2 regions of the Actinoplanes sp. NPDC048967 genome follow, and region 1 is predicted to be linked to the other one. Evidence: riboswitches for the same ligand, from Rfam matches in the RefSeq annotation. Region 1 holds a riboswitch; the other holds the start of a gene.

Region 1 (9,044 bases):
CCGCCGTCCGCCAGCTGCTGACCGATCTCCTGGTCGTGTTCTGGGTCTACGCCTGGATCCGGGCCGGTCTCTGGGTCAACGACATGGTCGAGAAACTCGGTGTGCCGGGCCAGAAACTGCAGGAGGCGGGCACCGGGATCGCCGGCAACCTCGGCGATATCGGCGGCAAGGTGGGCCGGGTGCCGCTGGTCGGCGACGACCTCACCGCGCCGTTCAACAGTGCCGCCGACGCCGCGAAGTCGATCGCCGAGGCCGGCCGCCAGCAGCGGGAGGTCGTCGACAATCTGGCGCTGACGATGGCGTTGCTGATCGTCGCGGTCCCGCTGGCGCTGGTGCTCTTCCTGTGGCTGCCGAAGCGGCTGCGCTGGATGCGCCGGGCCGCGGTGGCCGCCCAGGTGCGCACCGAGCCGGCCGGTCAGGACCTGCTGGCGTTGCGGGCCCTGGCCAGCCGGCCGCTGAACGAGCTGGCCAAGCTCGGCCCGGACATCGCCCAGTCCTGGCGCAACGGCGACGCCGCCGCGGTGCAGGCGCTGGCCGCACTCGAGCTCAAGGACCTCGGGCTCAAGCCCGCGAAGCCTCGCTAGGCTCGGCCGCGTCCTCGGCGAACTCCTCGTCGTCCTCCTCGTCGTCATCGTCGACCCAGTTGCGGCGGGTCCACGGGACGGCGGCCCAGAAGGTCAGGAAGAACAGCGCGGCGATGCCGGTCAGGATCAGCGCGACCCAGATGTTGGTCAGGTAGTCGGTGATCAGCAGCACGCTGCTGACCATCGAGATCAGCATGAACGCCAGGCCACCGGTGGCCATCTTGTGCGCGTAGCGGACCAGCTCGGGCTTGCGGCCCTGGCGGAACAGCGCCCGGTGGAACGCCACCGGCGAGATGATCATCGCGGTGGCGGCCGCGGCGGCCAGCAGCGCGACGATGTAGGTGTCCTTCTGGAAGTCCGTCGTCTTCGGGAAGCCGTTGCTGAAGGGCAGAGTCAGCAGGAACGCGAAGAGGATCTGCACGCCCGTCTGGGCCACGCGCAGCTCCTGCAGCAGGTCGGCGAAGTTACGGTCCCACCGCTGCTTCTCGGTCTCGTGCTTGCTCCGTCGCTTCTCGGCGGCCATCGAACCTCCTTCTCGGTGGACGGATGGTTGCCCGAACGTGAACGGCGTCAAACTCCGATGCGGGCCAGCGCCACGTCCGCCAGCGCGCGCGGCGCCTCCTCCGGGATCCAGTGGCCGATGCCGCGCAACGTCACCATCCGGTAGTCGGCCGCCACCCAGGTCGCGGTGGCCAGCGCGGCCGGTTTGCCGACGACCGGATCGCCGTCACTCCACACGTACGTGGTCGGCACGGTGACCTTGCCGACCTTGGCGAGCTGCCCGCTGGACAGGGCGCGGTACCAGTTCAGCGCGCCGGTGAGCCGGCCCGGCTCGCGCATGGCCGTGGCGTAGAGGCCGGCCCGGGCCCCGATCGGGCGCATCATCTGACGCAGTGCCGTACCGCCGGCCCCGAGCAGCAGCCGCTCCGCGGCCCGCGACCGGAACACCCCCATGTAGGCGAAGCGCAGCTTCTGCGACGGCTGGTTGTGCAGGGCGATACCGAGCCCGCGCGGGTGCGGCACCGACACCGCGGTCAGGGTGCTGACCCGGTCGGGGTGCCGGTCGGCGAGCAGCCAGCCCACCTGCGCACCCCAGTCGTGGCCGATGACGTGCGCTGCACCGATCCCGAGCTCGTCCAGGACCGCGACCGCGTCGGCGGTCGGCTGGTCGAGGCGGTAATCGGCGACCGCGGCGGGGCGCGCGCCGGGTGAATAGCCGCGCTGATCGAGGGCGTACGTGCGCAGCCCGGCCGCGTGCAGCCGGGGCAGGATCAGGTCGAACTCGCGATGGTCCTGCGGGAAACCGTGCAGGAGGAGCACCGGTGCACCGTCGGCCGGGCCGCCCTCGTACACGTCGAAGGTGAGACCTCTGGCCTTGATCTGCATGTGACGCCTCCTACGCTGTCCCGTACAGCCGTACGGTGTTAGCGTTCATCGAAACACAAGCACCACGACGAACATGCAATCCGACAGGGGAGCGCACAGCGCTGAGAGTGCGGGTGACACCGCAGACCCTCGAACCTGATCTGGGTAATGCCAGCGCAGGGAGCTCGGTCATTCTCCAGCCGCGCCGTGTCCGGGAGACGTCCCCGGCCACGGCGTCGCGTCTCCTCCCGGTACGAGCTGGGAGGCACATCACATGCAGCACCGTTGGCGCACCATCGACATCGTCATCGCCTCGATCATCGCGGTCGCGTTCGGGGTCATCTTCTGGGCCTGGGGCCTGCTCTGGAACGGCCCGGCGGACGCCATCCCGCTGCCCGGCCGGGCCATCCTGTACGGCGTCTGGCTGGTGCCGGCCGTCCTGGGCGCCCTGGTCATCCGCAAGCCGGGCGCCGCGTTCTACACGCTGACCCTGGCCGCCCTGGTGTCCGTCGCGCTCGGCACCAGCTGGGGCTGGACGCTGGTGCTGCAGGGACCGATCGAGGCGGCCGCGGCCGAGCTGGTCTTCGCCGCGTTCGCGTACCGGGTGTGGAACCTGCCGGTAGCGGCGCTGGCGGCGGCCGCAGCGGGGATCGCCGCGTCCGTCTACGACGCTTTCGTCTGGTACGGCGGGACGTCGTGGGCGACGTTGCGGCTGCCGTACATCGCGATCACCGCGGTCAGCGCCGTCCTGGTGGCCGGTCTGGGCAGCATCCTGCTGGTCCGGGCGCTGGCCCAGACCGGCGTGCTGGACCGCTTCGCCTCCGGCCGCGAACGCGCCGCCGTCTAGTCATGACCGATTGCACCGAGCGTCGCCGGCCGGCGGCAGACGACGGCCGGGACCGCGAGGGCCATGAGGGCATGACAAAGGGGGCATAGCCATGGGTGAGCTGGTCCTTCGGGGGTTCGGGTGGCGGCACGCCGGTCGTAGGGCGTGGGCGGTGCGCGGGGTCGACCTGCGTGTCGCCCACGGCGAGCGGGTGCTGCTGCTCGGGCCGTCCGGAGCCGGCAAGTCCACGCTGCTGGCCGCGCTGGCCGGGCTGCTGCCCGAGGACTCCGGCGAGTCCGAGGGCACGGTCGAGATCGACGGGCTGGACCCGCGCAAGGCCCGCGAGCGGGTCGGCATCGTCTTCCAGGACCCGCAGACCCAGCTGGTCATGTCCCGCAGCGGCGACGACGTGGCTTTCGGGCTGGAGAACCGGGGCGTACCGGCCGGCGAGATCTGGCCGCGCGTCGACGAGGCGCTGGACCGGGTCGGCTTCGGCTACGGCCGGGACCGGCCGACCGCGGCGTTGTCCGGCGGTGAGCAGCAACGGCTGGCGCTGGCCGGCACCCTCGCGCTGCGCCCGGGCCTGCTGCTGCTCGACGAGCCGACCGCCAACCTCGACCCGGCCGGGGCGGCGCTGATCCGGGCCGCGGTCGCCCGCGCGCTGGGCGACGACACCACGCTGATCATCGTCGAGCACCGGGTCGCGGAGGCGCTCCCGCTCGTCGACCGGGTGATCGTGCTGGAACCGGGCGGCGGGGTCCGCGCCGACGGCCCGCCGGACGAGGTGTTCGCCGCGCACGGCGACCGGCTGGCGGAGGAGGGGGTCTGGGTGCCGGGTCACCCGGTCGCCCCCCGCCGGGCCGTCTCCGGTCCGGGTGCCCCGCTGGTACGCGCCGAAGCCGTCACCCTGCGCAACCGCCTCGCGCCCACCAGGCTGACCGTCCACGAGGGCGAGGTGCTGGCGGTGACCGGCCCCAACGGCGCCGGCAAGTCCACCCTGGCGTTGCTGCTCGGCGGGCTGCTGAAGCCCACGTCGGGCACGATCGACGCCGTACCGGGCGGGGCGCCGCACCGGTGGCGGGCCGCCGAGCTGACCACGAGGATCGGCTCGGTCTTCCAGGACCCGGAACACCAGTTCGTCACCCACCGGGTCGCCGACGAGCTGGCGCTGGGCCCGCGCCGGATCGGGCGCCCGGCGGCCGAGGTCGGCCGGGTCGTCGACGACCTGCTGCAACGGCTGCGGTTGGAGAAGCTGGCGGGCGCGAACCCGTACACGCTCTCCGGTGGGGAGGCCCGGCGGCTGAGCGTCGCGACGGCCCTGGCCACCGCGCCGCGGCTGCTGGTGCTGGATGAGCCCACGTTCGGCCAGGACCGGCGCACCTGGATCGAGCTGGTCGACCTGCTGGCCCGGCTGCGCGACAACGGCCACGGCATCGTCGCGGTCACCCACGACGACGACTTCGTGGCGGCCCTGGCCGGCTCCGTCCACCGCCTGGAACGGGCCGTATGACGCTCACCCTGCCGACCTTCGAGGCCAGCACCGCACCGCTCGCCCGGCGCAACCCGGTCGCCAAGCTCGCCGCCGCCCTGCTGTTCAGCGCCCCGCTGATCGCCACCCTGGACCCACTGACCCCGACCATCGCCCTGGCCGTCGAGCTGGCGGTGCTGCCGCTGTTCGGGATGCGCTACGGCACCCTGTTCCGGCGGGCCTGGCCGCTGGTGCTCGCCGCCGGCGGCATCGTGATCACCTTGGTGCTGTTCGCGGCCGAGCGCACCGGGGCCACCGTGGCCACGCTCGGGCCGTTCGCGGTGACCACCGGGGTGCTGGTCACCGCGCTGGGCATGGTGTTGCGGGTCTTCGCGATCGCCCTGCCGGGCATCATCGTGTTCGCCACCACCGACCCCACCGACCTCGCCGACGCCCTGGTGCAGAACGTACGGGCGCCGGCCCGGTTCGCGATCGGCGCGCTGGCCGCGTTCCGGCTGGTGCCGCTGCTGGGCGAGGAGTGGCAGATGCTGAGCCTGGCCCGCCGGGCGCGCGGCATCGACGCCGGGCGCAACCCCGTGGCCAAGCTGCGGCTGTTCGTCTCGACGGCGTTCGCGCTGCTGGTGGGGGCCCTGCGGCGGGGCGGGCGGCTGGCGGTGGCGATGGACGCGCGGGGCTTCGACGCGGGCACGCCCAGGACGTACGCCCGCCGGCAGACCTTCGGCCGGGCCGACGCCGCCCTGATGGCCGGCGCGATGCTGGTGTCCGCCGCCGCCCTGACCACCAGCGTCCTGGTCGGACTGTTCCGGCCGATCATCGGCTGAACGTCGGGACGCGCCGCCGCCACGGTAGCCGAGTCCGCCCGGGTGACCTACCGCAGCCGGGTGACCACTGACTGTTCCCGCGCGATGATGCCGCGTAGCGTCACGGGCGCCACGCTGTGTAGTCGATGAAGGGTGCTGTGGACCCATGACCGATCCGTATCTCCGGGCTCCGCACGCACCGGCCGCGACCCACTACCCGCCACCCGGCCGGGCCGTGCAGCCCTACGCTCCCCCGGTCCAGCACGCTCCGGCCGTCTATGCGCCCGGACCGGCCGTGGCCTGGCCCCGGCCCGCGTCCGCGACGGTCAGCGCCGGCGGCCGGCTCGGGGCGGCGGTCCTGGACGTCCTGCTGATGGTGGTGACCTTCGGGATCGGCTGGCTGATCTGGTCGATGATCACCTGGAGCGACGGGCAGACCCCCGGCAAGCAGCTGCTGGGTCACGTGGTCGCCGACGCCACCACGGGCGAGGCGTTCGGCTGGGGCCGGATGTTCCTGCGCGAGTTCCTCATCGAGGGGCTGCTGTTCTGGATCCCCAACATGCTCACGCTCGGCCTCTTCGGCATCGCGGACGCCCTCATGGTCTTCCGGGCGGACGCGCGCACGCTGCACGACATGATGGCGGGCTCCATCGTCCGGCACCGGTAGCTCGTCCCACCCGCGCCTTTTGATGCGCGGCTGCGCATGAAACCCTCCCGTGTTCGCGCACCGGTCACCCCGGCGCCATCCGGCGTTGCGGTGCGGCCGCGAGATTGGCCAGGTCATCCTTGTCGATCTTCGGGAGCCATGGGACATGGGTCACGGCCATCACCACCACGATCACGACCACTCACACGACGCCGGCGGTGCTGCCGACGTACCCCCGGCCCTTGATCTGAGCGTCCCGGACAGCGAGCTGTCGCCCGCGGACGTCTCCCGCCGCGGTTTTCTGCGCAGCGCCGGCCTGCTCGGGGCCGGCGCGGCCGCGTCGGTGCTCGCCACGCCGTCGGCCGCCGCGGCCGCCGGGCTGCCACACTCGCACGGCCCGGCCGGCGGCGGCACCGCCAAGGGCGGGTTCCGCTGGCTCGCGGGTGACCACCACATCCATACCCAGCACAGCTCCGACGGCCAGTACCGGGTCATCGACCAGGCCGGGCACGGCCGCGCGTTCGGCCTCGACTGGGTCGTCATCACCGACCACGGCAGCAACGCGCACGCCAAGATCGGCGTGGAGAAGGTCAACCCGGACATCCGCAAGACCCGCGAGGAACTCCCCGACCTGCTGACCTTCCAGGGTCTGGAGTGGAACATCCCGGCCGCCGAGCACGCCACGGTCTTCGTGCACCCGGGCCGCAACGAGGTCGGCGTGCTCAAGCAGTTCGAGCAGACCTTCGACGGGTCGCAACTGCCGGCCACCAACACCACCGAGCAGAACGAGGCCGCCGCGATCGCCGGCATCAGATTCCTCGGTGAGCAGGTCCGGGCCCGCAAGGTCGAGGGTGCGCTGTTCCTGGCCAATCACCCGTCGCGGCGCGGCATCGACTCACCGCACGAGATCCGCAACTGGCGTGACGCCGACCCGACCGTCGCCATCGGCATGGAGGGCGCCCCCGGCCACCAGGCCGCCGGCATCCCGGCCCCGAACGGCCGCGGCGGCGCGCGCGGCCTCTACGACAACAACCCGTCGGCCGCGTCGTACCAGGGCTACCCGCCGGAGACCTACCGGACCTGGGGCGGCTTCGACTGGATGACCGCCACCGTCGGCGGGCTCTGGGACAGCCTGCTGGCCGAGGGCCGGGCCTGGTGGGTGACGGTCAACTCGGACAGCCACGTCAACTACCTGGACCAGTCCGACCGCGGCCCGGACAGCGACTTCGAGGCCAACGGCCGCTACAACGACCCGGTGTACACCGGCAAGGTGAACACCACCGCCGGCGACTTCTGGCCCGGCTTCTACGGCCGCACCAACGTCGGCTCGACGTCGTTCTCCTACCGGGCCGTCATGGACGGCCTGCGGGCCGGGCGGGTGTGGGTCGACCACGGCCGCCTGATCAAGAGCCTGGACGCGCGGGTCCGGGTGGCGGGCGACCGCCGGGCCGCCACCGGTACGCCGCTGGGCGGTGTCCTGCACGTCAAGCGGGGCACAGCCACCGAGCTGACCCTGGAGATCGACCTCCAGGACGGGCCGAACTGGGCGCAGTTCGTCCCGGTGCTGTCCCGGGTGGACGTGATCGTCGGCTCGGTGACCGGCCCGGTTGCCGCCCGGGACACCTTCACCGCTCCGGACACCAGGGTCGTCAAGTCGTACGAGGTGACGCCGGGTGCCCGCACGCTGTCGGTGACGTACCGGCTGGGCCGCCTGGACAAGCCGTTCTACCTGCGGCTGCGCGGCACGGACGGCAAGCGCACCCAACCGGGCCTGATGGGCGCCGAGGTGGACCCGGCGGGCCCGAAGCTCGACGTGCTCGGCGACGCCGACCCGTGGGGCGACCTGTGGTTCTACACCAACCCGATCTGGGTCCTGCCCCGGTGATGACCGACCGGACCGCGGCCGCCGCCACCCCGGCGGCGGCCGCCCCGGCTCTGGCTGACCTGCCGGTGCGCGGGGTCAGCCTGGGGCATCCCGACACGGTCGCTGCCGAGCACTGGCTGGCGTCTTTGTCCCCGGCGCCGGTGCTGGCCTTCACCCACCTCGTGCGCTCACCGCGCCCGCACGTGGCGCTGACCCTCGTCTTCGCCGACACCGCGCCGGCCGGTCTCGATGCCGCGCTTACCTCCGCCGGCACCGCGCCCGCCTCCGCCGGCACCGCGCCCGCCTCCGCCGGCACCGCGCCCGCCTCCGCTGGCGGCGCGGCCGGTGGTGGCGGGGCTTTGCCTGCCGGCCTCGTGGCCTCGTGCCCGGAGGCTGTTGCTGCGTATGTGGCGCGCAGCTCGGGCCGGGCGGTGCTCTATCCCGGGGTTGAGCTGCTGGTCGGCACGTTGAGCGTGGCTGACGTGCTCGCCCGCAGCGCGATCGAGCAGGTCGAGGTCCTCGGCGGTGGCGCGGCCGACCCGGCCGATCTGATCGACACGGGTGGCTTCGTCCGTCCACAGTGGCAGGCGGGTCGGCTGACCCTGCTCACCAGCCCGGCGGCCGGCGGGCGGCTGGTGCCGTTCGAGACCCGGCATCCGACCCCCTGCTGCGCGGCCCACTGACTCAGCTGCGCGACGCCCGCTCGACAAGCGCGTGCCGCGGCGTCCGCGGGTCGATCGTGTGGTGGAAGGCGCGCATGCCGCTGCTGAGCACGACCCCGCCGGCGGGCACGCCGTCGATCCACCAGTGCGGCTGCGGCAGCGGCTGCCGGCACGTCTCGCACCACCAGCGCCATGTCGCCTGGCGCCGGGCCGGCCACTCCCGGTGGATCAGCAGCCGCAGGTCGGGAACGCTGTCCGGCGCCCAGCGCATCGCGTCGTCGCTCAGCGAGACGTCACGGAGCACGTGGTCGATCAGGTCCAGCACATCGCGGGGCATGCCGCCATGGTCCCACCTCAGCCGAGGATCGCGGTCGCCTCGACCTCGACCAGCACGTCCGGCTCGGCCAGCGCGGCGACGCCGATCCCGGTGAGCGGCGCCATCGGGGTGACGCCCAGCTTCGCGGCGGCCCGGGCGACGCCCTCGACGAACAGCGGCATCTTGTCGGGCGTCCAGTCGACGAGGTAGACGGTCAGCTTGACCACGTCGTCGAAGGTGCCGCCGACCTCGGCCAGCGCCGTGCCGATGTTGAGGTAGCACTGCTCGACCTGAGCGGCGAAGTCTCCCTCGCCCACGTGGCCCCCGTCGGCGTCGCGGGCGATCTGCCCGGCGATGAACACCATCCTCGACCCGGTGCCGATCGACACCTGCCGGTAGATGTCGACCTTGGGCAGTCCTTCGGGGTTCACCAGTGTGACGGCCATGCTGCCTCCATGTCTCGGGGAGCCGGTGGGCTCGACTGCCGAAACT
Region 2 (9,044 bases), on a different contig from region 1:
GGCGCCCCGCCCCGAGCCGCAGCCGTACGTCCCCGAGCCCGCCACCCGCCCACTGCCGCCCGGTGTCGGCACGTCGGTCCCGGAGCAGCCGCGCGGCGCCGGCGGCCGGCTGGGTCGTGGCCTGCGCCCGTTCGGCCGGGGCAAGTCCGCCGAGCCGCTGACGCCGGAACCGACGCCGATCAGCGCGCCGCTGCCGCAGCCCGATCCGGTCACCCCGCCGCTGTCGGTCACCCCGGCCCCGCGGGCCGAGGCGGCACCGAGCCCGGTCGACGGGACCCCGGACGGCAAGCGCCGGTCCAAGGGCGGCGGCAAGGACGAGGACTACGTGGACTGGGTCAGCGGCCTCGGCAAATAGCCGGCCAGCGGGAGCCGACGCATAGCCGAACGCCGATGGAATGATGCGTCGGGGATGTACCGCGGCGCGGCCCGGCGGCTCCAGGATGGGGGCACGGCCCGGCCTGGACGGGCCCCTGACGCTACGGAGTCCGCCATGTCCGTTGCCGCACCCCGCCCGTCCCGTCTGCGCCGCCTGCTGGCGGCGGTCGCCATCGCCTTCGCGCTCACCGGCGGCAGCCTCGTCGCCCCCGCCGTGGTCGCGCCGACGCACACCGCCGCCGCCGACGCCGCCGTCTACTCGACCTGCACGTTGTCCCGGTGCTCGGCGGCCCGGACCGCGCGCACCGGCTGGAGCTCACTCGGCTGGCCGACCGGCGCGGGCTGGTACAGCTGGCCGTACGGGCAGTACAACTACACCGGTGGCACGTTCCAGAACCGCGAGCGCCAGCTGCCGGTCAACGCCACCTACAGCGAGTACGACGTGTACCCGCGGGCGCGGGGTGCCGCGCGGGACGCGTACCGGATCGTGGTGAACCGGTCCACCCGAGAGACCTGGTTCACCCCCGACCACTACGCCAACTTCTACAAGCTCTGAACTGACCCGCGGCGGAAAACCCATGCAAATTCATTGAACGATCGGCAAGTACACCTTGCCGCCGGCGGAGACGAACTCCTCACTCTTGTCCTGCATGCCGCGGGCCGCGTACTCCTTGAGCTCCTGGGTGATCTTCATGGAGCAGAACTTGGGTCCGCACATCGAGCAGAAGTGGGCCGTCTTCGCCGGCGCCGCCGGCAGGGTCGCGTCGTGGTACGCCCGCGCGGTCTCCGGGTCGAGGGCCAGGTTGAACTGGTCCTCCCAGCGGAACTCGAACCGGGCCTTGCTCAGCGCGTCGTCCCACTCCTGCGCGCCCGGGTGCCCCTTGGCCAGGTCGGCGGCGTGCGCGGCGATCTTGTACGCGATCACCCCGGCCTTCACGTCGTCCCGGTCGGGCAGGCCGAGGTGTTCCTTGGGCGTGACGTAACAGAGCATCGCGGTGCCGAACATGCCGATCATCGCCGCGCCGATGGCCGAGGTGATGTGGTCGTACGCGGGCGCGATGTCGGTCGTCAGCGGGCCGAGCGTGTAGAACGGCGCCCCGCCGCACAGCTCCTGCTGCAGGTCGACGTTCTCCTTGATCTTGTGCATGGGCACGTGACCCGGCCCCTCGATCATCACCTGCACCCCGTGCTCCCAGGCGACGTGCGTCAGCTCCCCGAGCGTGCGCAGCTCGGCGAACTGCGCAGCATCGTTGGCGTCCGCGATGGACCCCGGCCGCAGCCCGTCCCCCAGCGAGAACGTCACGTCGTAGCGGGCCAGCAGCGAGCACAGCTCCGCGAAGTTCTCGTAGAGGAAGTTCTCCCGATGATGGGCCAGGCACCAGGCCGCCATGATCGAGCCGCCACGCGACACGATGCCGGTGACCCGGTCCACCGCCAGCGGCACGTACGGCAGCAGCACCCCGGCGTGCACGGTCATGTAGTCGACGCCCTGCTCGGCCTGCTCGATCACGGTCTCCCGGAACACCTCCCAGGAGAGCTTCACCGGATCGCCGTCCACTTTCTCCAGTGCCTGGTAGATCGGGACCGTGCCGATCGGCACCGCGGAGTTGCGCACGATCGCCTCGCGGGTCTCGTGGATGCGCTTGCCGGTGGACAGGTCCATGACGGTGTCGGCACCCCAGCGGGTGGCCCAGGTGAGCTTCTCGACCTCCTCGGCCACGGACGAGGTCACCGCGGACGTACCGATGTTGGCGTTGATCTTCACCAGAAACCGCGACCCGATGATCATCGGCTCGATCTCCGGGTGGTTGACGTTGGCCGGCAACACCGCGCGCCCGGCCGCGATCTCCGCCCGGACGACCTCGGGCTCCACGTTCTCCCGGATCGCGACGAACTCCATCTCCGGCGTGATGATCCCGGCCCGGGCGTACGCGAGCTGGGTGGGCCGGGTGCCGGCCAGCGGCGTTCCGGGACCGGCCACCGGGGCCACGTCACCGCGCTCGGCGATCCACGGCCCGCGCAGCGGCGGCAGGCCGACCTCCGGGTCACTGCCGGGGCCGGACGTGTCGTAGAGCCGGACCGGCGGATTGTCCCCGGTCAGGTCGATCTCGGCGAACGGCACCCGCAGGTCCGGACGGGAGCCCTCGACGTACACCTTGCACCTCATGGTTCCTCCTATATAGGGGCAAACAGGGCGGCACTCGGCAGCACGGAACCGCCGATCGCCGGTACAGCCGGTCAGTCGTTGCTCAGTGGGAGAAGCCGAAATGGTCCAGGGGGCCCGGTCCCGCGCCGAGCTTCCAGTCGCGGGAACCGGCCAGCGCCCGCCCCACGTAGTCCTTGGCGGCGCGCACGGCGACCGGCAGCGGGTCGCCCTGAGCCAGCCGCACCGCGATCGCCGACGAGAAAGTGCACCCCGAGCCGTGGTTGTTGCCGCTGGGCACCGGGTCACCGTCGAGCACAGTGGTCACCCCGTCCGCGTACAGCACGTCCACGGCGGATTCGCTGCCGGTGACCACGACGGCCCCCGGACCGCGGGCCGCCAGCTCGGCGGCCGCGCCGGCCGCCTCGGCCACGGTCGTGACCCGGCGACCGACCAGAGCGCCGGCTTCCTGCCGGTTCGGCGTCAGGACGCACCGGTACGGCAACAGCGGCGCAACCGCGTCCACTCCGGACAGGCGACTCCCGCTGGTGGCCACCAGCACCGGATCGACGACAAGATTGGGCAGCTGACCGGCCCGGGATGCGATGAGCTCAGCCACCGCGGGGTCCCCGATCATGCCCACCTTGACCGCATCGGGCGCCAGATCCCCGAGCACCGCGTCCAGCTGGGCCGCCACCACGTGCACCGGGACCGGGTGGATCGCCGTGACGCCGAGGGTGTTCTGCGCGGTGACGGCGGTCAGCACCGAGACGCCGTAGACGCCGAGCGCGGCGAAGGTCTTGAGGTCGGCCTGGATCCCGGCCCCACCCCCGCTGTCGGAGCCGGCAATGGTCAGCACCACCCGCGGCGTCACGCCCGTACCCCCGCCGATGCCCCCGCGAAGGCCCGGGTCAGGATCCGGGTCACCGACTCGGGATCGTCCGAGCCCATCACCGCACCCAGCACTGCGATCCCGCTGGCCCCGGCGGCCGCGCAAGCCGCAGCCCGCTGCGCCGAGTGCACCCCGCCGAGCGCCAGCCACGGCACCCCACCGGCCAGTGCCGCCGCCCGGTCCGGCCCCAGCGCGGGCCCATAGCCGGGCTTGGTGGGCGTGGGATACACCGGCGACAACGTCACATAGTCCTCACTGGACAGTCGCGGTACACCGTGGCAGGAACGCCCGACCAGGCTGACATCCGGCGGCACGGGGTCGGTGGCCGACAGGTGCACGGCGTCGCCACCGAGCGGATCAGGGCCCGCGATCACGAGTCGTCCCACCGGAACCACCGCGCGCAGAGTCTCCGCGAGGGCGTACCTCTCGCCGTACTCCAGGTCTTTGTCGCGCAGGATGACCCACTCGGCGCCGCCGCGGACCGCGGCCGCGACCACCTCGACGAGCGGCCGCGCCGCGAGCCGGCGGTCGGTGAGCACGACGACGCCGGACGGGATCACCATGCCGGCCGCCCCTCATCCGATGTGGACGCCAGCGCGTGGTAGCGCTTGGGGATCCGGCCGGCGCCGAAGGCGAGCCGCCCGGCCTCGACGGCGTGCCGCATCGCCGCGGCCATCCGCGCCGGATCGACGGCCCGGGTGACCGCACTGGCGATCAGTACGGCATCACAGCCCAGCTCCATCGCCAGCGCCGCATCCGAGGCGGTGCCGATGCCCGCGTCCAGCACCACCGGCACGTCCACGCTGTCGCGGATGAGCCGGATGTGATGGGGGTTGGAGATGCCCAGCCCCGACCCGATCGGCGCCCCGGCGGGCATCACCGCCGCACAACCGGCGTCGGCGAGCCGGCGCGCGAGGATGGGGTCGTCACTCGTGTACGGCAACACCCGGAACCCGTCCGCGACCAGCGTCTCGGCCGCCCGCAACAGCTCGACGCCGTCCGGCAGCAGGGTCCGCTCGTCCCCGATGACCTCCAGCTTCACCAGATCCGTCTCGAACGCGTCGCGGGCCAGATGGGCGGCCTTCACGGCATCGGCCGCGGTGTAGCAGCCGGCCGTGTTCGGCAGAATGCGCAGGCCCAGCCGGTCGAGCATCGGCAGCAGGCCCGGGCCCGCGGCGTCGACCCGGCGCAGCGCGACGGTGACCAGCTCGGTGCCCGAGGCGACGATCGCCGCCTCGAGCGCGGCGAGGCTCTCCGCGCCGCCGGTGCCCAGGATCAGCCGGGATTCGCCGAACATCTCAGCCTCCCTGCGCCGCGGTGAGGACCTCGACCCGGTCGCCGTCCCGCAGCCGCGCGACCGGCCACGACGACCGCGGCACGACCTCGCCGTTCACGGCGACCGCGACACCGCGACGAGCCGTGGTCAGCTGCTCGACCAGCCCTTCGACGCTGACCACATCGACGTCGCGGGCGGCGCCGTTGACGATGACCTTCATCCGAACCTCCCCGGTGCGAACGCGTCCAGCAGTGGCGCCGACTTCCCGGTCGCCACCAGCTCGGCGATCAGATCGGCGGTGACCGGGGCGAGCAGCACCCCGTTGCGGTGGTGCCCGGCGGCGACGACCACACCGGGCTGGTACGCACCGAGCAGCGGCGCGTTGTCGGGGGTGGCCGGCCGGTGCCGGACGAGCGTCTCGACCAGCTCGCACTCCCCCAGGTCGGGCACGAGATCGGTGGCGGCGCGCAGCAGGTCGAGCACCTGCCCGGCGGTCACCGTGGCATCCACCCGTTCCTCCTGGGTGGCGCCGACGACCACCTCACCGTCGGCGCGCGGGACGAGGTAGACGTGCCGCCCGTCGGCCCAGCCGCTGACCACGTGGCGCAGCAGTCCCGGCTCGCCGCGCAGCCGCAGCACCAGGCCCTTCACCGGTCGCACAGGCAGGCCGGTCAGTGCCGCCGTACCGGATCCCGCCGCGACCACCACCGGCCTCGCGGCCGGGAGATCCGCCACTCGTTCGCCCACGATCGCCGGGCCGAGGGCGGCCCGCAACGCTGCGACAACCCGCCGCGGATCGACCTGCCGGTCGTCGGGAGCGTGGGCACCGCCGCGCAGCCGTGGTGACAGCGCCGGCTCCAGCTCACGGACAGCGCTGGGCAGCAGCGGGCTCACCCCGAGGCCGTGCTCTCGGCGGTACTCCCACAGCCGGCGCGCCTCGGCGAGGTCGTCCGCGGTGAGGGCGACGCTCAGGGTGCCGACCGTGTCGTAGCCGACGTCGATGCCGGTCTCGCGCCGCAGCTCAGCGGCGAAGTCTGGCCACCGGGCGGCGGAGTCGACCATGAGCTCGGTCAGCGCTTCCTGACCGAATCCCGCCTCGCCGGCCGGCGCCAGCATGCCCGCGGCCGCGTACCAGGCGCCGTCGTCGCCGCCGCTGTCGTGGACGGTCACCGACAGCCCGCGCTGCGCGCAGCGCCATGCGATCGAAAGCCCGATGATGCCGCCGCCGATCACCACGACGTCGGTGCTGCTCATGCCAGCGCCCGCAGCAGATCCTCGGTCGCCCGGCCCGGATCCGCCGCGGCGGCAACGGCGCCGACCACCGCGACCGCGGCTGCTCCGGCGCCGACCAGCGACCGCGCATTGCCGGCGGTCACTCCCCCGATGGCGACGATCGGTGTGTCCGGTACGGCCGCGGCAACCCTGCCCACCGCGGCCGGCCCGAGCGGAGCCGGCAGTCCGGTCTTGGTGGTGGTGGCGAAGGCCGGACCGACACCGAGATACGACGCGCCGGCCCGCCGTGCTGCCCGGGCCGCGTCAACGTCCCGGCAGGTCGCGCCGAGCACGCCCACCGGCCCGAGCACCTTGCGGGCCACGGCGACCGGCAGATCGGCGGCGCCCACGTGCCCACCGTCCGCGCCGACCGCCAGGGCCACGTGCAACCGGTCATTGACCAGGCACAGCACGCCGTGCGGGCGGCACAGCTCCAGGACGGCGTCGGCCAGGTCGTAAGCGTCCCGGTCGCTGACGTCGTCCTCGACCCGGACCTGGATCGCCAGGCGCCGGCACGCGTCCAGCCGCCGGGCGGCAGCAATGGCGGCGGCCACCACAGTCAGCGGCTGCCGCCCGCGGCGGGCGTCCGTGATGATGTGCAGATGCGGAAAGGCAGGGCCCACAACACACTCCTCCCTGCGCCGGCATTACCCGGATCAGGTTCGACGGTCGGGGGCAGCGACAGCCCCCCTCTCAGCCCGGTGCACCGGGCTCCCGTGGGGTTGGTTCCGAGCAGACGGTAACCCGCGTCCCGCCGCCCGTAAACCCCCGGAGTGCTCCACTGTGGGTGGTCGCGTCCTGGCTCAGCGCCCGCACGCTGCGGGAACGGGCGCCGGAAATTCCATCCGCTAGCGGACGTCCCAGACCGGCTCCGGGGTCTCCACGACCTCGCCGTCGCCCTGGAAAAGGATGAAACGGTCGAAGCCGCGAGTGAACCAGCGGTCGTGGGTCACCGCGATCACCGTGCCCTCGAACGCCTGCAGCCCCTCCTCCAGCGCCTCGGCCGAAGCCAGGTCCAGGTTGTCCGTGGGCTCGTCGAGCAGCAGCACGGTCGCGCCGGACAGCTCCAGCAGCAGCACCAGGAACCGCGCCTGCTGCCCGCCGGAGAGCGTGCCGAAGAGCTGATCACCCTGGGCCGCCAGCTCGTAGCGGTTCAGGGCTTTCATGGCCCCCGCCCGGTCCATTCCGGAGCGGTGGTCGTCACCCCGCCAAAGGATCTCGACGAGAGTACGTTTCAGCAGCTCCGGCCGGTCATGCGTCTGCGAGAAGTGACCGGGGCGGACCCGGGCGCCGAGCCTTGCGACACCGTTGTGCGCCACGTGGGCCAGCGGCGCCCCGTCGACCGGCTTGTTGTCCACGTCGGGGGTGGTGCCGCCGGCCGCGAGCAGCCGCAGGAAGTGCGACTTGCCCGTACCGTTGGCGCCCAGCACCGCGACCCGGTCGCCGTACCAGATCTCCAGGTCGAACGGGAAGGTCAGATTCTCCAGCTCGAGTCCGGTGCACATCACCGCGCGCTTACCCGTACGCCCGCCGCGCAGGTTCATCCGCAGCGACTGCTCCTTGGGCGGCAACGGCGGCGGACCGGCCTCCTCGAATTTGCGCAACCGCGTCTGCGCCGCCTGATACCGCGACGCCAGCCCGTCGTTGTACGCCGCTTTGTTCTTCAGCGTGAAGACCAGCTCGCGCAGCTTCTCGTGCTCCTCGTCCCAGCGCCGGCGCAGTTCCAGCAACCGTTCGTGGCGGTCGGAACGGGCCTCGTGCCAGGAAGCGAAGCCACCCGGATGCGTCCACGCGCTGCCACCCTCGACGGCCACCACCCGGCTCGCCGTCTGGGCCAGCAGCTCCCGGTCGTGCGAGACGTAGAGCACCGACTTCGACGACTCCTTGAGCCGCGCCTCGAGCCAGCGCTTGCCGGGCACGTCGAGGAAGTTGTCCGGCTCGTCGAGCAGCAGCACCTCGTCGCTGCCGCGCAGCAGCAGGTCGAGCGCGAAGCGTTTCTGCTGGCCGCCGGAGAGGGTGCGCACCGGCCGGTGCCGGACCTCCTCCCACGGCTTGCCCAGGATGGCCACGGCCACGACGTCGAAGAGCACCTCGGCGTCGTAGCCACCGGCCTCGCCCCAACCGGCGATCGCGTTGGCGTAGGCCAGCTGCGCCTTCTCGGCGTCGGGGTTGGTCTCCAGCGCGGACTGGGCCGCGGCCAGGACCGCGCCGGCGGCCCGCAGCGGCGGCGCGACCAGCGACAGAGCCAGGTCGTCAAGGGTACGGTCGTCGCCGATCATCCCGATGAACTGGCGCATCACCCCGAGCCCGCCGGCCCGCGCGATGGTGCCGATCGGGGTGGACGTGTCCCCGGCGACCATCCGCAACAGCGTCGTCTTGCCGGCCCCGTTCGGCCCGACGAGCGCCACCTTCGCACCCTCGCCGACCCGGAACGACACGTCGGAGAAGAGCTCCCGGCCATCCGGCAGCACGAATCCGACCCCTGACACGTCTACGTAACCCACGTGGGCATCCTCCCCGACGACCCGCCGGTGGTCAGCCGGTTTTTCCGGTCACCCGCAGCACCCGGAAGCCGCGCTGGCTGGCCGTACGCGTCACTTCCCAGCCCAGCGACACGAGCCAGGTGTGCAGCGAATCACCACCGAGGTTGCGGTTGATCACCAGCCAGGCGACTCCGCCGGGCGTGAGCCGGGGCAGCCAGCGTTCCATCAGCGCGCGCAGCTCGGCCTTGCCGACGTGGGTGGGCGGGTTGCTCCAGATCTGCGCGAAGGTGACGTCGTCCGGCACCTCGTCGGGGGCGGCGACCCGCACCCGGCCGGCCAGCCCGAGGGCGGCGGCGTTCTCCGCGGTCAGCTCCCGGGCCCGGGCGTTGACGTCGATCGCGTAGACCGTGGTTTCCGGCGCCTCGCTGGCGAGCACACAGGCAATCGGACCGTAGCCGCAGCCGAGGTCAAGCAGGGTGCCAGTGGTCGCGGCCGTGGGCAGGTCGCCCTTGCGCAGCAGTACGGCGGTCCCCGGGTCGAGCCGCCCGGCGGAGAACACCCCGCCCGCGACAACCAGGTCGTAGGCCCGGCCGGCGGCGGTGA

The links. Region 1 has a riboswitch for thiamine pyrophosphate ahead of AB0C12_RS17025 (ECF transporter S component). Riboswitches for the same ligand answer to the same signal wherever they lie in the genome.
Region 2: linked by a shared signal. The riboswitch ahead of thiE (thiamine phosphate synthase) and the one ahead of AB0C12_RS17025 (ECF transporter S component) in region 1 are both predicted to bind thiamine pyrophosphate.

Annotation. Positions count from the first base shown of each region.
Region 1 covers NZ_JBEZFL010000003.1:933,608-942,651, forward strand. The annotation lists gene AB0C12_RS17010 (hypothetical protein) at 1-584, shown strand, start outside; gene AB0C12_RS17015 (DUF6328 family protein) at 562-1,107, opposite strand; gene AB0C12_RS17020 (alpha/beta fold hydrolase) at 1,155-1,970, opposite strand; TPP riboswitch at 2,046-2,150, shown strand; gene AB0C12_RS17025 (ECF transporter S component) at 2,224-2,796, shown strand; gene AB0C12_RS17030 (ABC transporter ATP-binding protein) at 2,888-4,285, shown strand; gene AB0C12_RS17035 (energy-coupling factor transporter transmembrane component T) at 4,282-5,085, shown strand; gene AB0C12_RS17040 (RDD family protein) at 5,231-5,731, shown strand; gene AB0C12_RS17045 (histidinol-phosphatase) at 5,877-7,595, shown strand; gene AB0C12_RS17050 (hypothetical protein) at 7,595-8,257, shown strand; gene AB0C12_RS17055 (hypothetical protein) at 8,259-8,573, opposite strand; gene AB0C12_RS17060 (RidA family protein) at 8,591-8,998, opposite strand.
Region 2 covers NZ_JBEZFL010000005.1:722,949-731,992, reverse strand. The annotation lists gene AB0C12_RS25310 (hypothetical protein) at 1-355, shown strand, start outside; gene AB0C12_RS25305 (ribonuclease domain-containing protein) at 491-931, shown strand; gene thiC (phosphomethylpyrimidine synthase ThiC) at 962-2,542, opposite strand; gene thiD (bifunctional hydroxymethylpyrimidine kinase/phosphomethylpyrimidine kinase) at 2,625-3,392, opposite strand; gene AB0C12_RS25290 (thiamine phosphate synthase) at 3,389-3,973, opposite strand; gene AB0C12_RS25285 (thiazole synthase) at 3,967-4,707, opposite strand; gene thiS (sulfur carrier protein ThiS) at 4,709-4,906, opposite strand; gene thiO (glycine oxidase ThiO) at 4,903-5,940, opposite strand; gene thiE (thiamine phosphate synthase) at 5,937-6,581, opposite strand; TPP riboswitch at 6,575-6,686, opposite strand; gene AB0C12_RS25265 (ATP-binding cassette domain-containing protein) at 6,807-8,462, opposite strand; gene AB0C12_RS25260 (methyltransferase) at 8,494-9,044, opposite strand, start outside.